DNA from 4 places in the Streptomyces sp. NPDC007901 genome. Region 4 is predicted to be linked to each of the others. Evidence: riboswitches for the same ligand, from Rfam matches in the RefSeq annotation. Region 4 holds a riboswitch; each other region holds the start of a gene.
The links. Region 4 has a riboswitch for cyclic di-AMP ahead of ACFZDK_RS46950 (peptidoglycan DD-metalloendopeptidase family protein). Riboswitches for the same ligand answer to the same signal wherever they lie in the genome.
Positions count from the first base shown of each region.

Region 1 (4,204 bases), on a different contig from region 4:
CGTTCGCGTTGACACCGCAGCTGGAGGCGAAGGTGCCGGTGGAGCCGCCGGACTGCTCGGCCGGGGTCTGCACATTGGGCTGGACGGTGGTGATGTCGGCGTAGTCGGCGGCGACCGGGCCGTTGCCGCCCTGGCCACCCTGTCCGCCGGTGCCCGTGCCGGTCCCGGTACCGGTGCTGCTGCCCTGGCTGGGCGTGGCGCTGTCCTGAGGTGCCGCCGACTGCTCGCCGCCCTGGTTCGAGGAGCGCAGGGTGCAGGCGGCGAGGTCGTCGAGGCCCTGGGGGCGGTCGCCCTCGCGGTCGATGGCGTCGGCGATCCGCCCGAGCGTCTCGGACCGCTTCTCCTTCAGCGGATTCATGATCGTCTGGTCGGCCAGGCCGGGGTTCTGCTCGATCGCGGCAGCGGATTCCTTGAGTTGCTGGTAGGCGGCCGCGATCTGCTGGTCCAGTTCGGCGAGTTCACGGTCGACGTCGGACCGGGCCCCGTCGGGCACCGCCGTCAACTCGCTGCCGACGTCGGGGCAGTAGACCGTGGGCGCGGAGAGCACCTGGCCCTGCCAGGGCTGCTGGTCCGAGCCGCCCTCGGTGGCCGACGCGTAGACGTTCACCGCGACCAGCCCTCCCCCGCCGAGCATCAGCGCGACCGCTGCGAACGTCGCGCGTCGTGCTCCGGTCGGTCGTCTGCGCCTGTTACGTCTCAAGGTCGTACTCACGGTCGTACCCCTGCGTGGTCGTGGGCGGCCGGGCATGGAAATCCCCGGCTTCATACGGACCGCGACACCACCGTGTTCAACGGTCTCAAGAATTCACGGTGACCTCACAGGCAGCACACCCGTGGAGTGACCGGTCGACTACGGAACGCACACGACGGGGCTCCGGATCGTGCCGCGCAATTTTTACGTTTCATGGGAAACTGGTGCGAAAACGGCGGGGAGGTGACCCTGTCATGAGCGAGGCGGAGATCGACTACGCCGCGGTGTTCCAGACACTGCCCGGGATGGTGGCGCTGCTGACCCCCGAGTTGGTGTACGCGGACGCCAACGAGGAGTTCCTGCGCATGGCCGGGCGCAAGCGCGAGGACATGGTCGGCCGGTATCTGTTCGACGTGTTCCCGGACAACCCCAACAACAGCACCGCGACCGGTATGCGCAACCTGGAGACCTCGCTGCTGCGGGTGCTGGCCACCGGCGAGCGGGACACCATGGCCCTGCAGCGGTACGACGTGGAGATCCCCGACCGGCCCGGGCACTGGGAGGAGCGCTACTGGAGCCCGGTGAACGTGCCGGTCCTCGGCCCGGACGGGACGGTCGTCCTGCTGGTGCACCTGGTCGAGGAGGTCACCGAGCTGATCCGGGCGCGCCGGGCCGCCGGCGACGGACGGACCCAGGTCCTGGAGGCCGAGCTGTACCGGCGCGCGGGCGAACTGCAGGAGATCAACGAGCGGCTGCGGCAGGCACACGCGCGGGAGCGCGAGGTGGCGGTCGCCCTGCAGGAGGCGATGCTGCCCGCCCCCCGGCAACTGGAGCACCACCCGGCGGCCGTGCGCTACCGGCCCGCGACCGGGGCGCTGAACGTGTGCGGCGACTGGTACGACCTGGTCGACCTGGTCGGCGGCGACTGCATCGGCGTCTCGGTCGGCGACGTGGTCGGGCACGGGCTCGAAGCGGCCTGCGTCATGGGGCAGTTGCGCAGTGCGCTCAGCGCGGTCTCCCGGGTGGCGGAAGGCCCGGCACAGGCGCTCGGCGTGCTGGGGCGGTACGCGCATGTGATCGACGGCGCCGAGTCGGCCACCGCCGTGACGGCGTTCGTGGACTTCGCCCGTCACACGGTCACCTACAGCAGCGCCGGGCACCCGCCGCCCGCCCTGCTGCACACCGACGGACGGGTGGAACTCCTCGACCGGGCCACCGATCCCCCGCTCGACGCCCGCCCCGATCCGCTGCCGCGCCCGCAGGCCGTCACCGCGTTCGAGGACGGCGCCGCCCTCGTCCTCTATACCGACGGACTGATCGAGCGCCGCCGCGAGGACATCGACACCGGGCTCGCCCGGCTCACCCGATCCCTCGCCGCACACCGCGAGTTGGACCCGGAGGATCTCGCCGACGCCGTCCTGCGGGAGCTGCTGCCACCGGATGGCGCGACCGACGACACCGCCCTGGTCGTCGTACGACTGTGATCAGCGCACGCGCGAAATGCCGTCCCGCACAGCCCCATACCGAACAGTACGACGAACATCACAAATACGTATCGGACATTACGCACGTCAACCTTCACACGAGTGACACAAGTTGGCTAAGTTGACGGCTAAGCCGCTCGGCTCCCCCCGGCGAATCCCGTCGGGCCGTGCGGCCTCCGCCGAGTCCGGTGTGCCCTCGTGGGGCGATCCGGAGCCGGGGACCCAACCGATCACTGGGGTGAATCGGCCAACTGCCCACAGGGCAAGGGCCGTAGGGCATACCTTCCGGATTCGACGCCCGAACCCGACAGCTAACCCGGTAGGCGGAGTACGGAAGGAGCACGACCCCCATGGCGTCCGAGAGCCGTGACGAGGTTCGACAGCGGATCAACAGCCTCTACGACCAGGCCGAGAACGCCACCGGGAACTACAACGCCACCCGTGCGATGAGCGGAGGCTCGCGCTCACGCGGTGTCCCGCTGTTCAAGCGGCCCCGCCGTGACGACCCGGGGCTGGACAACATCGCCCGGGAGTGGTTCGAGGGCGCGCGTTCGAGGCTGGGGCCGAGTGTCCCCGCCGCGCTGCCCTCCGACCGCATACCCGACCGGCCCGGCCCGCGCCGGCCCGTCAGCTCCATGGCCGCCGACCTGCTCGGCCAGCTGGAGGGCTCGGGTCCGTCCCGGCTGGAGCTGACCGCGGGACCGTCGGGGCAGACCGACATCGAGGTCGTCCGCGAGCTGCCGGCCCGCCCGAAGCTGGAGCTGACCGCCGGACCCGCCGCCGCGCTGCCGGCCGGCCCGTCGAGCCCGCCCAAGGCCGTGTCCGCCGCCGCGCCGCAGCGGGCCGCGCCGGGTACCTCCAAGACCAAGAACCAGCTCAAGATCGCCAAGGCCCGTGAGCTACTGTCCCAGCGCACCGGTCAGCGCGCGGTGGCGGCGCTCGAGGCGGCCCCCGCCGCACAGACGCAGACCTCGTGGGGCGTCCCCGAGGCCCAGGCTCCGGCGCAGCAGCAGTGGGCGGCCCCCGCCGTCGGCATCCCGGCCCAGCGCACCGACAGAGGCTCCTTCGGGTCCGGCGCGCCCGCCGGTCCGGGCAGGCTCCCGGCGTCGACCCCGTCGGACACCGGCACCATCCCGGTCGTGTCCCCCTCGGACACCGGCACCTTCCGCATCATGTCCCCCGGCGCCGGCACCCCCCAGCGCAGGAACCCGGCGGGCGCCGGCGCCCGCGGCATGGCCCCCGGCGATGCGGGTGCACCCCAGCCGATGCCCCCGATGGACGCCCCCGCCTCCCGCGTGATGAGCCCGGGCAGCGCCGACGCCACCCAGGTCATGCCCCCCGTGGACACCGGCGCCTCCCGCATCATGAGCCCGGGCAGCGCGGGCATACCCCAGGCGATGCCCTCGATGGACCTCGGCGCCTCCCGCGTGATGAGCCCGGGCAGTGCCGCCGCCACCCAGGTCATGCCTCCGGTGGACATGGGCGCCTCGCGTCTCATGAGCCCGGGCGCGGGCGCGCCCCAGGCCATGCCCCCGATGGACACCAGCGGCTCGTGGGTCATGACCCCGGGCGGCACGGGTGCCTTCCCGGCCGCCGGCCCCATGGACATGGGCGGCGTCCCCGCCCCGGCACCGAGGGACACCGGTTCCTTCCGCATCATGACCCCGGGCGCCACGGGCTCGTTCCCGATGCCGACGTCGCCCGACGCGGGTGCCTTCCCGGCCGCGGGTCCGTCGGACTCGGGCGCCTACCCGGCCGCGGCCCCCGCCGCGCCCATGTCGGCCCCGATGGACGCCGGGGCCTTCCAGGCCATGGCGCCGAACGCGACCGCGGCCTACGCGAGCGCGCCCCCGATCGCGGCTGACCTCGGCTACGCGGTCGCCGCCGACCCCGGCTACCCGGCCGCCGCGTACCCCACGGCGGCCCCCGCCGCTGCCATGGCCGCCATGACGCAGGCCGACCCCGGCACCGGAGCCTACTTCGCGGCACCCGGCGCCGACCTGGGCGGCTACGCCGTCGGTATGCAGCC
Region 1 covers NZ_JBIBKW010000005.1:542,961-547,164, forward strand. Annotated here, with positions in the region: gene ACFZDK_RS19890 (DUF1996 domain-containing protein) at 1-634, opposite strand, end outside; gene ACFZDK_RS19895 (SpoIIE family protein phosphatase) at 946-2,175, shown strand; cyclic di-AMP (ydaO/yuaA leader) riboswitch at 2,343-2,517, shown strand; gene ACFZDK_RS19900 (NlpC/P60 family protein) at 2,526-4,204, shown strand, end outside.
Region 1: another riboswitch for cyclic di-AMP. It lies ahead of ACFZDK_RS19900 (NlpC/P60 family protein); the one in region 4 lies ahead of ACFZDK_RS46950 (peptidoglycan DD-metalloendopeptidase family protein).

Region 2 (4,204 bases), on a different contig from region 4:
ACGATCTGCACCTTGTCGCCGAGCTTGTCGGTGAGGACCTTCCAGCCGGCCCAGTCGTCCTCGAACAGCGGGTCCTCGATGGAGACGAGCGGGTAGGCCGCCACGAGCTCCTCGTAGTACTCGGTCATCTCGGCGGCCGAGCGGGACTTGCCCTCGAACTCGTACTTGCCGTCCTTGTAGAACTCGGACGCGGCGACGTCGAGCGCGAGCGCGATCTGCTCACCGGGGACGTACCCGGCCTGCTTGATCGCCTCCAGGATGAGGTCGAGGGCCTCGCGGTTGGAGCCGAGGTTCGGGGCGAAGCCGCCCTCGTCGCCGAGGCCGGTGGCCAGACCCTTCGACTTCAGGACCTTCTTGAGGGTGTGGTAGACCTCGGCACCCCAGCGCAGCGCCTCGGAGAAGGACTCCGCGCCGATCGGGGCGATCATGAACTCCTGGATGTCGACGTTGGAGTCCGCGTGCGAGCCGCCGTTGAGGATGTTCATCATCGGGACGGGCAGCAGGTGCGCGTTCGGGCCACCGAGGTAGCGGAACAGCGGGAGGTCGGACGCCTCGGAGGCGGCGTGCGCGACGGCCAGGGAGACGCCGAGGATGGCGTTGGCGCCGAGCGAGCCCTTGTTGTCGGTGGCGTCCAGGTCGAACATGGCCTGGTCGATCAGGCGCTGCTCGGTGGCGTCGTAGCCGACGAGCTCCGGGCCGATCTGCTCGATCACGGCGAGGACGGCCTTCTCGACACCCTTGCCGAGGTAGCGGTTGGGGTCGCCGTCACGGAGCTCGATGGCCTCGAAGGCACCGGTGGAGGCGCCGGACGGAACGGCGGCACGACCCGTGCTGCCGTCGTCGAGGCCGACCTCGACCTCGACCGTGGGGTTGCCTCGGGAGTCCAGGATTTCCCGGGCTACGACGACGTCGATGGACGGCACGAGCATCTCCTTCTTGGGATGTGACGCTGGTTGTGCGGGGCGCACGCGGGCCTTGTCGGCCCTTGCTCAGCCTTGCGACTAGAGCCTAACCGCCCCGGGGCCGTCGGCCGTCGACCGACCGTCCCGTGGACAAGGACAGACGGTATCTATTGTTCACCCCCGGAACAAAGGGGGGCCGGATGAAGAACGGGAGAAGAACGGGCCAAAGAGAAACCCCGCCCCGGTGCGTACGGGGGAAAACGCACCGAGGCGGGGGGCCCGTGGGGGACGGGGGTGACCCTCACGTGGTCCCCACTATGAGGACCACGGCTGTGAGGGGGCTGTGGTTCAGCCAGGTCTTACTTCAGGTGCAGCTGCTGGCCGGGGTAGATGAAGTCGGCATCGTCGACGATGCCCTTGTTCAGCTTGAACAGCTCCTGCCAGCCGCCCTTGACCTTGTGCTTCTCGGCGATCGAGCTGAGGGTGTCACCCTTGACGACCTTGTACTCGCCGTCGCCCTTCTTGACCTTCTTGCCGGTCGGGGTGGTGACGGTCTTCTTGGCGGCCGGACGCTCGGCGGAGCGGGAGGCGGCCTGGGTGTCGGTCGAGCGGGTGCTGGTGCTCGACGAGTTGGAGGAGCCGGCGCTGCTGCCCGTGTAGGTGGCGCTGGACAGGCCCGTGCCGCAGACCGGCCAGGCACCCTTGCCCTGCGCGGCGAGGACCTTCTCGGCGATCGTGATCTGCTGCGCCTTGGTGGCCTGGTTGGCCTGCGCGGCGTAGGCGGTGCCGCCGTACGCGGCCCAGGTCGAGGCGGAGAACTGCAGGCCGCCGTAGTAGCCGTTGCCGGTGTTGATGGACCAGTTGCCGCCGGACTCGCACTGGGCGACGGTGTCCCACTCGGAGGCGGTGGCGGCGGAGGCGCTGCCGGCCGCCATCAGCGGGGCGGCGACGGCGACGCCGGTGACCCCGGCGACGGCGATGGCCCGGACGGCCTTGGACGGACGGCGGTGCTTGCCCTTGCCGGAAAACAGCATGGATCGATCCCCTCACCGACGCCTGCGAGGTGAGCTGTCGGGTTCGGGCCGGTTGAGTTGCCCGGCCGCACACCTGCCTGTCGGTGCGCGGCTTCACCCCGAGCCGGTTCCGGCGGCCTTTCGGCCATGAGGCCCCTGAGGGCTCAACTGCCGGACCCGGCACTTACCTTGGGTCCCCCGCTCCTGCCTACGGCGCTTGACGCGACGACTGTTCCCGGACGGCCGCTGGCAGGACTCGGCGTTGCGACGGCCGGGGCTCGTGGTGACGAGCGGCCTTGACCGTAAACAGGGCATCAGGTGAATTTCAAAGATGATCAGGGCTTCTGAGACTCATCCCACACTTTCACCAAACCGGACATTAGCGTCGAAGCGGGGCGCCAACTCCCGCTGCTTTTCGCCCGATTAGCTGCTGAGTTTCAGGGTCTGACCGGGGGCGATGGCGTTCGGGTCGGCGCCGATGTCCGCCTTGTTCGCGGCGTAGAGCGCGCGCCATCCGCCGTCGAGGTCAAGGGAGTCGGCGATGGAGGCGAGGGTGTCGCCGTCGCGGACGGTGTAGGTGCCGCTGTCGCGGGAGACGTGACGCCCGGAGGAGGTGACCTTCTGACCGTTTGTCGCACTTTCGTCCGCCGAGCCACCGCGGTGCTTGCCGCCGGTGCTCGCGGTCCCCGTGTCGACCAGACTCCAAGACCCGCCGGTCTGCCACGAATTGTCCGAGTCGTCGGCCTGGGGCACGACGGGGTTCTCGTCGGCCTTCGAGGCATCGGACTTGGATGATTCCGACTTGTCCGTCTTGGTGGATTCGCTGGGGGTGTCCGTCTTGGAGTCGCCGCTCGCGCTCGCGCTCGGGGAGGGAGTGACGGAGGCTTCCCCGGAGTCCGTGGCGTCCGAGGAGGAATCGGAACCCGAGGAGGAGGACGAATCCGACAGTCCGGAGGACGAGTCCGACGAGTCGGATGAACCGGACGAATCATCCGAGCCGCCGGCGCCCGGGTCGACGTTCACCGAGGCGTCGTCCGAGGAGAGCCCGGCGAGCAGGGCGCAGGTCCGCCAGGGCTTGGTGCCCTGGTCGGCGAGGATCTTCTCGGCGACCGCGATCTGCTGCGAACGGCTCGCCAGGTCGGGCGTGGTGGCGTACTGCGTGCCGCCGTACGCGTCCCAGTCGTCCTGCGACATCTGCAGGCCGCCGTAGTAGCCGTTGCCGGTGTCCATGCTCCAGGAGCCGCCGCTCTCGCAGTTGGCCACGTGGTCCCAGGTGGTGCCGTCGGCCGCGTTGGCGCTCGCCGCGCCGAGCAGCGGGAGGGCGATGGCGGAGCCGGTCACTCCGGCCGCGACGAGGAGAGCCGGAGCCTGACGGGGGCGACGGTGACGACCGTTCCCGGAGAGCATGCGGAAACCTTTCGAGCGACAGCGGTGACCGGTGCGGCGGGTCCCGCAGGGGCGCCGCACTGATGGGTGAACGTATAGGCAGACGATCACTTGTCACAAGTTAATGCCGCGCAGATCACGTGAAGATCACAGACTTGAGTGCTGGTCACCTTTGGCTGGTAAGGGGCTTACCGGTGACTTACCGGGCGACGGGGGTGAACTCCACCGGAAGGGTGCGCAGTCCGCGCATGATGAGCCCGCCGCGCCAGCGCAACTCGCCCGGATCCGCCGCGAGTCGCAGATCGGGCAGCCGGGTGAGGAGGGTGGCGAGCGCGGCCTGGCCCTCCAGGCGGGCGAGCGGGGCGCCCAGGCAGTAGTGGATGCCGTGGCCGTATCCGAGGTGCTGGTTGTCCCTCCGCGAGAGGTCCAGGGTGTCCGGCTCGGCGAACCGCTCCGGGTCCCGGTCCGCCGCGGCCAGGACGACCAGCACCGGGTCGCCGGCCGCGATGCGCTGCCCGCCGATGCCGAGCGGCTCGGTGGCGAACCGCCAGGTGGCCAGCTCCACCGGTCCGTCGTAGCGCAGGAGTTCCTCGACGCCGGTCTCCAGCAGACCGTGTTCGCCGACGGCGAGGGAGTCCTGCAGCCGCGCGCGCTGCTCGGGGTGGGTGAGCAGGGCGTACGTCCCGTTCCCGATCAGGTTGACGGTCGTCTCGAACCCGGCGAACAGCAGGATGAAGGCCATGGCGGCGGCCTCGTTCTCGGTGAGGTGCTCGCCGTGGTCCGAGGCCCGGATGAGCCCGGAGATCAGATCCTCGCCCGGACCGGCCTCGGCGGGCAGCGCCTCCCGCTTCCGGTGGATCAGCTCGGCCAGGTAGCCCCGCATCTTCTTCACCGACCGCGCGA
Region 2 covers NZ_JBIBKW010000014.1:103,381-107,584, forward strand. Annotated here, with positions in the region: gene eno (phosphopyruvate hydratase) at 1-929, opposite strand, end outside; gene ACFZDK_RS36875 (transglycosylase family protein) at 1,262-1,936, opposite strand; cyclic di-AMP (ydaO/yuaA leader) riboswitch at 1,941-2,141, opposite strand; gene ACFZDK_RS36880 (transglycosylase family protein) at 2,339-3,322, opposite strand; gene ACFZDK_RS36885 (cytochrome P450) at 3,501-4,204, opposite strand, start outside.
Region 2: another riboswitch for cyclic di-AMP. It lies ahead of ACFZDK_RS36875 (transglycosylase family protein); the one in region 4 lies ahead of ACFZDK_RS46950 (peptidoglycan DD-metalloendopeptidase family protein).

Region 3 (4,204 bases), on a different contig from region 4:
GTTGAGGATGCGGCGCAGCGGGACGGAGTCCTCCGGGTTGGCCAGCACCCGCAGATAGGCGAGGACGTCCCGGACCTCCTTGCGCTCGTAGAAGCGGACACCGCCGACGACCTTGTACGGCAGGCCGACGCGGATGAAGATCTCCTCGAAGACACGGGACTGGGCGTTGGTGCGGTAGAAGACGGCGACATCGCCGGCCTTCGCCTCGCCCGCGTCCGTCAGACGGTCTATCTCGTCGGCGACGAACTGTGCCTCGTCGTGCTCGGTGTCGGCGACGTAGCCGGTGATCTGCGCGCCCGCGCCCGCGTTGGTCCACAGGTTCTTGGGGCGGCGGGACTCGTTGCGCTCGATGACCGCGTTGGCGGCGGAGAGGATCGTCTGCGTGGAGCGGTAGTTCTGCTCCAGGAGGATCGTCGTCGCGTTCGGGTAGTCCTCCTCGAACTGGAGGATGTTGCGGATCGTCGCGCCCCGGAAGGCGTAGATCGACTGGTCGGCGTCACCGACGACGCACAGTTCGGCGGGCGGCAGGTCGTGCTCGGCGGGCGGTACGTCGACGGGGTGGTCAACGGTGCCGACGAGCTCGCGGACCAGCGCGTACTGGGCGTGGTTGGTGTCCTGGTACTCGTCGACCAGGACGTGCCGGAAGCGGCGGCGGTAGTGCTCGGCGACGTCCGGGAAGGCGCGCAGCAGGTTGACCGTCGTCATGATCAGGTCGTCGAAGTCGAGGGCGTTCGCCTCGCGCAGCCGCGACTGGTAGAGGGCGTAGGCCTGGGCGAGGGTCTTCTCGAAGCCGTCGCTCGCGCGGGCGGCGAAGTCCTCCTCGTCGACCAGCTCGTTCTTGAGGTTGCTGACCTGGGCGCTGAACGACTTCGGCGGGTAGCGCTTGGGGTCGAGGTCCAGGTCGCGGCAGACCAGGGCCATCAGGCGCTTGGAGTCGGCCGCGTCGTAGATCGAGAAGGAGGAGGTGAAGCCGAGCTTCTTGCTCTCCCTGCGCAGGATCCGCACGCAGGCGCTGTGGAAGGTCATCACCCACATCGCGTTCGCGCGCGGGCCGACGAGCTGCTCGACGCGCTCCTTCATCTCGCCCGCGGCCTTGTTCGTGAAGGTGATCGCGAGGATCTGGCCCGGGTGGACGTGGCGCTCGCCGAGGAGGTGGGCGATGCGGTGGGTGAGCACGCGCGTCTTGCCGGAGCCGGCGCCGGCCACGATGAGCAGCGGGGAGCCGGCGTGCACGACCGCCGCCCGCTGGTTGTCGTTCAGCCCGTCCAGGAGCGCCGCCGCGTCCAGGGCGGGGCGGGGGGCGCCGTCGCGGTAGTGGGTGTCCCGGTCCGGGGGCACGTCGAACTTCCCGCCGAACAGGTCGTCCGGAATCGGCTCCGGTACGTGCTCGTCCTCGGGCGGCGGCGGGGGTTCCTCCTCGTGGCCGCGCGGGGGCTGGAGGCTCGCCAGGAAGCTGTCGTCAAAGAGGCTGCTCATCGCTCTCCGAGTCTAGGCCGCCCCACCGACAACCGGCCGCCACCCCGAAAACTCGCCGGGGTGACCGCACGGATTCCCTCCGTCACGGCCGGTCGGCGCACGGCACGAGCGGCTCCGAGCGACCACGAGCGACCGAAAGCCGCCGCACCGATCCCGGCAAATCGCCCACACCAGCTCGAACCTTCCGGGCCGGACGAGCCCGAACCCCAAGGTCACGAAAATGTATCGGGCATATCGCACATCAACCTTCACACGGGCCACACGAGTTGGCTAGCGTGCCGGACAGGCCGTACGACACCCACCGGCGAACGTCGCCGGGCCGTACGGCCTCCGCCGAGTCCGGGACGCCTTCGCGCGTCCGGAGCCGGGGACCCACACCGACCTTGGGGTGAATCGGTCCCAACTCCCCGTCCGGGGAGGGACCGTAGGGCAACCCTTCCGAACCACCCGCCCGAACCCGACAGCTAACTCGGTAGGCGGAACATGGAAGGAGTCGCCTCCGTTGGCGTCGCACCGCAAGTCCCGCCCCTCGGGAACGCGCGTAGCAGGCATACGCACCCCCGCCCTGGCCACCGCCGCCCTCACCTCCGTGGCCCTGCTCTCGCAGACGGCCAACGCCGCGCCCTCCGCGGACGGCAAGCCGAGCATGGAGGAGGTGGAGAAGAAGGTCGACGACCTCTACCGGCAGGCCGAGTCGGCGACCGAGAAGTACAACGCGGCCAAGGAGAAGACCGGTACGCAGCACAAGCAGGTCGACACCCTGCTCGACGACGTCGCCCGGCGCACGGACCGGCTGAACAAGGCGCGTGAGGAACTGGGGTCGTTCGCCGCGGCCCAGTACCGGACCGGAGCCAGCGCCCCCGACACGGCGACCTTCCTGCTCGCGGACAGTCCCCAGGACTACTTCGACCAGACACAGCTGATGAGCCGGCTGACCTCGCGCCAGAAGGACGCGGTCGACGACTACGTCACCCAGCAGTCCGCGACCATGAAGAAGCGGCAGGAGGCCGCCAAGAGCCTCGAGACGCTCACCGAGACGCAGGACGACCTCAAGACCGCCAAGACCACCGTCCAGACGAAACTGGCCTCCGCGCGGGAGCTGCTCTCCAAGCTGACGGCACAGGAGAAGGCGCGGCTGGCGGAGATCGAGAAGCAGAAGCAGGAGGAGGCGGCACGCAAGGCCGCGGAGCTCGCGAAGCAGCAGGCGGCCGCCGCTGCCGCGGCCAAGCAGGACACCTCGTCGTCCTCGTCGTCGACGTCGTCCTCCAGCGGCTCCTCGTCCTCCGCCTCCGACTCCTCCTACGCCACGAAGGCCGCCAAGGCCATCGCCTTCGCCCGCGCGCAGATCGGCAAGCCGTACGTCTGGGGAGCGACCGGACCCGGCTCCTACGACTGCTCCGGGCTCTCGCAGGCCGCCTGGAAGGCCGCGGGCGTCTCCCTGCCGCGCACCACCTACGACCAGGTGAACGCCGGCACGACCGTCTCCCTCGCCGACGCCCAGCCCGGCGACCTGGTCTTCTTCTACGACGACGTCAGCCACGTCGGCATCTACATCGGCAACGGCATGATGATCCACGCCCCGAAGCCCGGCGCGTACGTCCGGGAGGAGTCGATCTACTACGGCGGCGAGTCGATCATCCACAGCGTGGTGCGACCGGCTTGAGGTGACGGGGGCAGGGGCCGGAGGCCGGGGGCGCACGTCGCCGAGCCTCGGGCGCCCCCGGCCACTCCCCCACACCCGCCCTCACCCCACCACCCCCGGGCGCCCCGCGCCCCCGCCGCTGTCCCGCGCCCGCGCGGTTTTCACGCTCCTCGCGCGCGTGCCCCGGCCGCACCACCGGTGATGCTCCTTAGCATCGGCGACATGTCCGGCAAGTCCCCCCTCCGTGCCTGGTGGGCGCAGCGTCCGCCGGCGGCCGGGGCCGCCGTGGTGGCCACCGCCATCGTGTCGGTCGCTCTGCATCTCACGGGGGCCGAGACCCTGTCCCGGATCGCGCTGGTGCTGGCCTGCGTGGCGTGGGCGGGACTGGCCGTGGACTTCGTCGCACGCCTGCTGGTGGACCGCGGGCGCTGGCTGACGGACGCGCGGACGCCTGGCGCGCTCACCGCGGTGGCGGCCACGACGGTGCTGGGGACGCGGTTCTCGGCGCTCGGCCGGCAGACCCTCGCCGAGGCCCTGCTGGCACTGTCGGCGGTGCTGTGGCCGCCGCTGCTGATCCTCGTCGTACGGCACTGGACGCGGCGCATGCCCGACGCGGTGTTCCTGGACTGTGTGGCCACACAGGGGCTGGCCGCACTCGCGGCGACGCTGGCGGCGGCCCTGACGGCGGCCTGGCTCGCGCACACCGCGCTGGTGCTGTTCTGGCTGGGGCTGGTGCTGTACGGGTTCGCCCTGGCCCGCTTCGACTGGCGGCAGGTCCTCGAGGGGGCCGGCGACCAGTGGATCGCGGGCGGGGCGCTCGCGATCTCCGCGCTGGCCGGGGCGAAGCTGCTGGCCGCCGACAGCGCGCGGCTGTACCTGTGGAACGACGACGACCGGGGCGTGCTGCGCACGGTGACGGTGGCGCTGCTGGTCCTGGACCTCGCCTGGTACGCCGTCCTGCTGGTCGCGGAGGCGGTACGGCCCCGGCTGCGCTACGACGTGCGCCGCTGGGCGACCGTGTTCCCGATGGGGATGACGGCCACGGCGATGCTGTCCACCGAGGCCGCTCTCGACATCCCGTGGCTG
Region 3 covers NZ_JBIBKW010000001.1:445,555-449,758, reverse strand. Annotated here, with positions in the region: gene pcrA (DNA helicase PcrA) at 1-1,476, opposite strand, end outside; cyclic di-AMP (ydaO/yuaA leader) riboswitch at 1,798-1,970, shown strand; gene ACFZDK_RS02275 (NlpC/P60 family protein) at 1,979-3,139, shown strand; gene ACFZDK_RS02270 (tellurite resistance/C4-dicarboxylate transporter family protein) at 3,341-4,204, shown strand, end outside.
Region 3: another riboswitch for cyclic di-AMP. It lies ahead of ACFZDK_RS02275 (NlpC/P60 family protein); the one in region 4 lies ahead of ACFZDK_RS46950 (peptidoglycan DD-metalloendopeptidase family protein).

Region 4 (4,204 bases):
ATCGGCGCCGGCACGATCCGCGCGGACAACCCGCGGCTGCTGGTCAACTCCGCGCAGCGGCGCGCGGCCCGGGTCGCCGCCGGCCGCTCCGAGTACCCCCTCAAGGTCACGGTCACCGCGACCGGCGACCTCGACCCGGACGCGAGGTTCTGGCACACCGGCGGCGAGAAGATCGTCTACACGACGGACGAGGGTGCGCGGCGGGCCAGCGGCCTCGGCATCGCCGCCGACGTGGTCTCCCTCGGCGCCGACCTCGACTGGCACTCGCTGCTGGAGCACCTGTACGACGTACGGGGCGTACGGCGCCTCATGGTCGAGGGCGGCGGCACCGTCCACACCCAGCTCCTCCAGCAGGGCCTGGCCGACGAACTCCAGCTCGTCCTCGCCCCGCTCTTCGTCGGCGACCCCAAGGCGCCCCGGCTGTTCGGCCCGGGCGGGTACCAGGCCGGGCGGCTGCGGCTGGCCGACACCCGCCGGATCGAGGACGTCGTCCTCATGCGGTACGAGCCCACCGCCCCCGGCGAGGGCGCGTCGGTGTCCGCCGCGGACCGGGCGTGGCTGCGGCTCGCCTGCGAGCTGGCGGCCGAGTGCCCGCCGTCCCGGACCGCGTTCAGCGTCGGCGCGGTGGTCGTCGCGGCCGACGGCACGGAACTGGCCCGCGGCCACTCCCGGGAGGCCGGCGACCCGGTGGTGCACGCCGAGGAGGCGGCCCTGGCCAAGATCCCCCCGGCCGACCCCCGCCTCCCCACGGCCACGGTCTACACCAGCCTCGAACCCTGCACCCACCGCGCCTCCCGCCCGCACCCCTGCGCCGAGCTGATCCTCCGGGCCGGGGTACGACGGGTGCTGACCGCGTGGCGCGAGCCGGACACGTTCGTGACGGCGGCCGACGGGACCGGGATGCTGCGGGAGGCGGGGGTGCGGGTGCTGGTGCTGGGGGAGTACGAGAGCGCGGCGAAGGCACCGAACGGGCATCTGCTGGGCTGAGCGGGCGTGTGGAGCCGAGGCCCCACGGACCCCATCGGTATCAACCCGTGTGACTCCCCTCCTTCTGATGGCGTATGCTGGTTTCACCGACGCGGGGTGGAGCAGCTCGGTAGCTCGCTGGGCTCATAACCCAGAGGTCGCAGGTTCAAATCCTGTCCCCGCTACTGATGACTCAGGGCCGGAATCCAAGATCGAGGATTCCGGCCCTGAGTCGTACCCGGGCCGTTCTGTGGGGAGCCGTGCCGTGGGCCCTGGAGAGGTGCCGGAGGGCGGGTCCGCAGCCGCCCGCACCCTGGCCCGCCCCGCTGACCGCCGCACCCCTGCACCACCGTCCTCACGGGCGTCGCCGCGCTCTCGCCACCTACGCCGTGCACGCGCGCTTCGGCTTCCTTCCCGACGCCGACGCCCTGACCGAGATCCTGACCGTGGCGACCGTCGCCGTCCTCGCCGTCGGCATCAACCGGATCGTCCGCATCGGCGACCAGCGCCTCGCCCCCGTCCGCGAGATCGCCGAGGCCGCCCAGGAGGGCGCCTTCATCGGCGGCGACCTGTACGCCGTCCGCTGGTGCGCGAGGCCGTGCGGCGCGGCGGGGTCGAAGTCGACGAGGGGTTCGCCACCGCCGTACTCGCCGAACTCCCGCACGGCGACGGCCGGGTGTCCGCGGTGCGGGCGCCAAAGGCCGCGCTGCCGCTCGGGCCGTCGAGCACGCGTTCCCCGGCGGAGCCACCCTGCTGCTGCTGTACACCGACGGCCTCTCCGAGGCGTGGGACGCGCACGGCCGCTTCTACGATCCCGAACGGCGCCTGGCCGGCCGTACCTTCGCTTCCCCCGGCGCCGGTGACACAGGGTCGCCGGACGACCGCCCTCCGCATAACGTCTGAGTCACCATCAAAACGTGTGTGACTCCTGTGCTGAGCAGGAGGCCCGGTCGACTCGACCGTTTTTGACCTGTCGTGGCTGGTAAGTCCATGCTTTGAAAGCTTAATGATCAAGGAGAACAGCTTGGAATCTGACAGCTGGGTCTATTAACGTTCGATAACGCAGCGCGGTCGTCCCAGCCGTCACCCGCGACGGCTCCGCGCGCACGCGCCGAATCCCGCAAGGGAACCGGGGAACCACCACCTTGGGGTGAATCGCACGGCTGCCGCCGGTAGGAATCGGCCGGTATACGCGCGTAGGAGACCTTCCCGCTCCGAACCCGTCAGCTAACCCGGTAGGCGACGGAAGGAAAGGAGTGCGCCCGCGTGGCGTCCAACCGGCCTGCTCCGACAGCCCCGTTCGTGCCCAGCCAGCGTCAACCCGACACCTTCGGCTACGGCAGCTACCGCACCGACGAGGGCCCCTGGGAGGAGTGGAACCCCACCGAGGATTCCCTCACCCAGGTACGCGGCCGGCACCGCGTCGCCAAGCAGAAGGGCGGCGGACTCGCCCGCAGCTCCACGGTGCTCGGCGTCGGCGTCATAGCCGCCGTCGGCGCGGGCGGCATGGCCAGCGCCAACACCGGCAAGCCGCCGGTCTCCATCTCGCTGCCCGACCTGCCGTCGTCCGTCGACTCCCTGCTCGGCGAGGGCGGCGGCCACCAGGCCACCCAGACCGCGCTCAGCAGCGTCACCACCACGACGAACGCCACCGACGCGGACTCCTCCTCGTCCGACGCCGGTGAGGCGCTGCGCAGCCGGATCATCGCCCAGGCCGAGCAGCAGCAGAACCAGCTCGACACCAAGGCCAGCGCCAAGGCCGTGGCCGCCGCCGACAAGGCGGTCTCCGACGCGGAGGCCAAGGCGGTGAAGGCCGCGGCCGCCAAGGCCGCCGACGCCAAGGAGCAGGCCGAGGCCGACGCCAAGGCGAAGGCCGAGAAGGAGCGCCTCGCCGCGCTGGCCAAGCAGTACACGCTGCCGGTCGTCTCGTACACGATCACCGGCACCTTCGGCCAGGCCGGCTCCATGTGGTCCTCCGGCTACCACACCGGCCTCGACTTCGCCGCGCCCACCGGCACGCTCATCAAGGCCGTCCACAGCGGCACGGTCACCGAGGCGGGCTGGGCCGGCTCCTACGGCTACCGCACGATCCTGACCCTGGACGACGGCACCGAGCTCTGGTTCTGCCACCAGTCGTCGATCAGCGTCTCCGTCGGCCAGAAGGTCGCCACCGGCGATGTCATCGGCCGCGTGGGCGCCACCGGCAACGTCACCGGCGCGCACCTCCACCTGGAGGTCCACCCCGGCGGCCAGGCCACCGGCATCGACCCGATGACCTGGCTGCGCAGCAAGGGCCTCAACCCGTAACGGGACACCCCCTACGAGCCACGATCCCCGGGATCCCCGGCGGCCCCGACGACAACCCCCCGGCGTCCGGGCCGCCGGTCCGGTGTTTCCGGCGGGGTGCCCGTGCGCCTGTTTACGAAACCTTCGTACTGCGCCGGGATGGCCTGCCGGGGCGACCCGCGTTGATACAGAGCATGACTGCTCTTCGCAAACTCGGCTCCTCCGACCTCGAGGTCTTCCCGCTCTCCCTCGGCGGCAACGTCTTCGGCTGGACCGCCGACGAGGCCGCCTCCTTCTCCGTCCTCGACGCCTACGCGGCCGCCGGCGGCAACTTCGTGGACACCGCCGACTCCTACACGGCCTGGATCGAGGGCCACCAGGGCGGCGAGTCCGAGACGATCATCGGCAAGTGGGTCAAGGCGCGCGGCAACCGCGACGACATCGTCATCGCGACGAAGGTCAGCCAGCACCCCGAGTACCTCGGCCTGTCCGCCGCCACCATCAAGGCCGCCGCCGACGCCTCCCTGCGCCGCCTCGGCACCGACCACATCGACCTCTACTACACGCACTTCGACAAGCCGGAGATCCCGGTCGAGGAGATCATCGGCGCGCTCGACGAGCTGGTGCGGGCGGGCAAGGTCCGGCACATCGCCGCGTCCAACATCACGCCGGAGCGCCTCCAGGAGTCCCTGGACCTCTCCGACCGCGAGGGCCTCGCCCGGTACGTCGCCCTCCAGCCCCACTACAACCTGGTCTCCCGCGACACCTACGAGGGCCCCCTCCAGGACCTCGCCTCCCGCACCGGCCTCGCGGCGGTCCCCTACTTCTCCCTGGCCGCCGGCTTCCTCACCGGCAAGTACCGCCCCGGCACGACGGTCGACAGCCCCCGTGCGGGCCGCGCCGCCCCGTACCTGGAGTCCGAGCGCGGCCAGAAGGTCCTCGCCGCCCTGGA
Region 4 covers NZ_JBIBKW010000025.1:14,171-18,374, reverse strand. Annotated here, with positions in the region: gene ACFZDK_RS46965 (dihydrofolate reductase family protein) at 1-987, shown strand, start outside; tRNA gene ACFZDK_RS46960 (tRNA-Met) at 1,078-1,151, shown strand; gene ACFZDK_RS46955 (hypothetical protein) at 1,349-1,630, opposite strand; cyclic di-AMP (ydaO/yuaA leader) riboswitch at 2,066-2,225, shown strand; gene ACFZDK_RS46950 (peptidoglycan DD-metalloendopeptidase family protein) at 2,233-3,273, shown strand; gene ACFZDK_RS46945 (aldo/keto reductase) at 3,447-4,204, shown strand, end outside.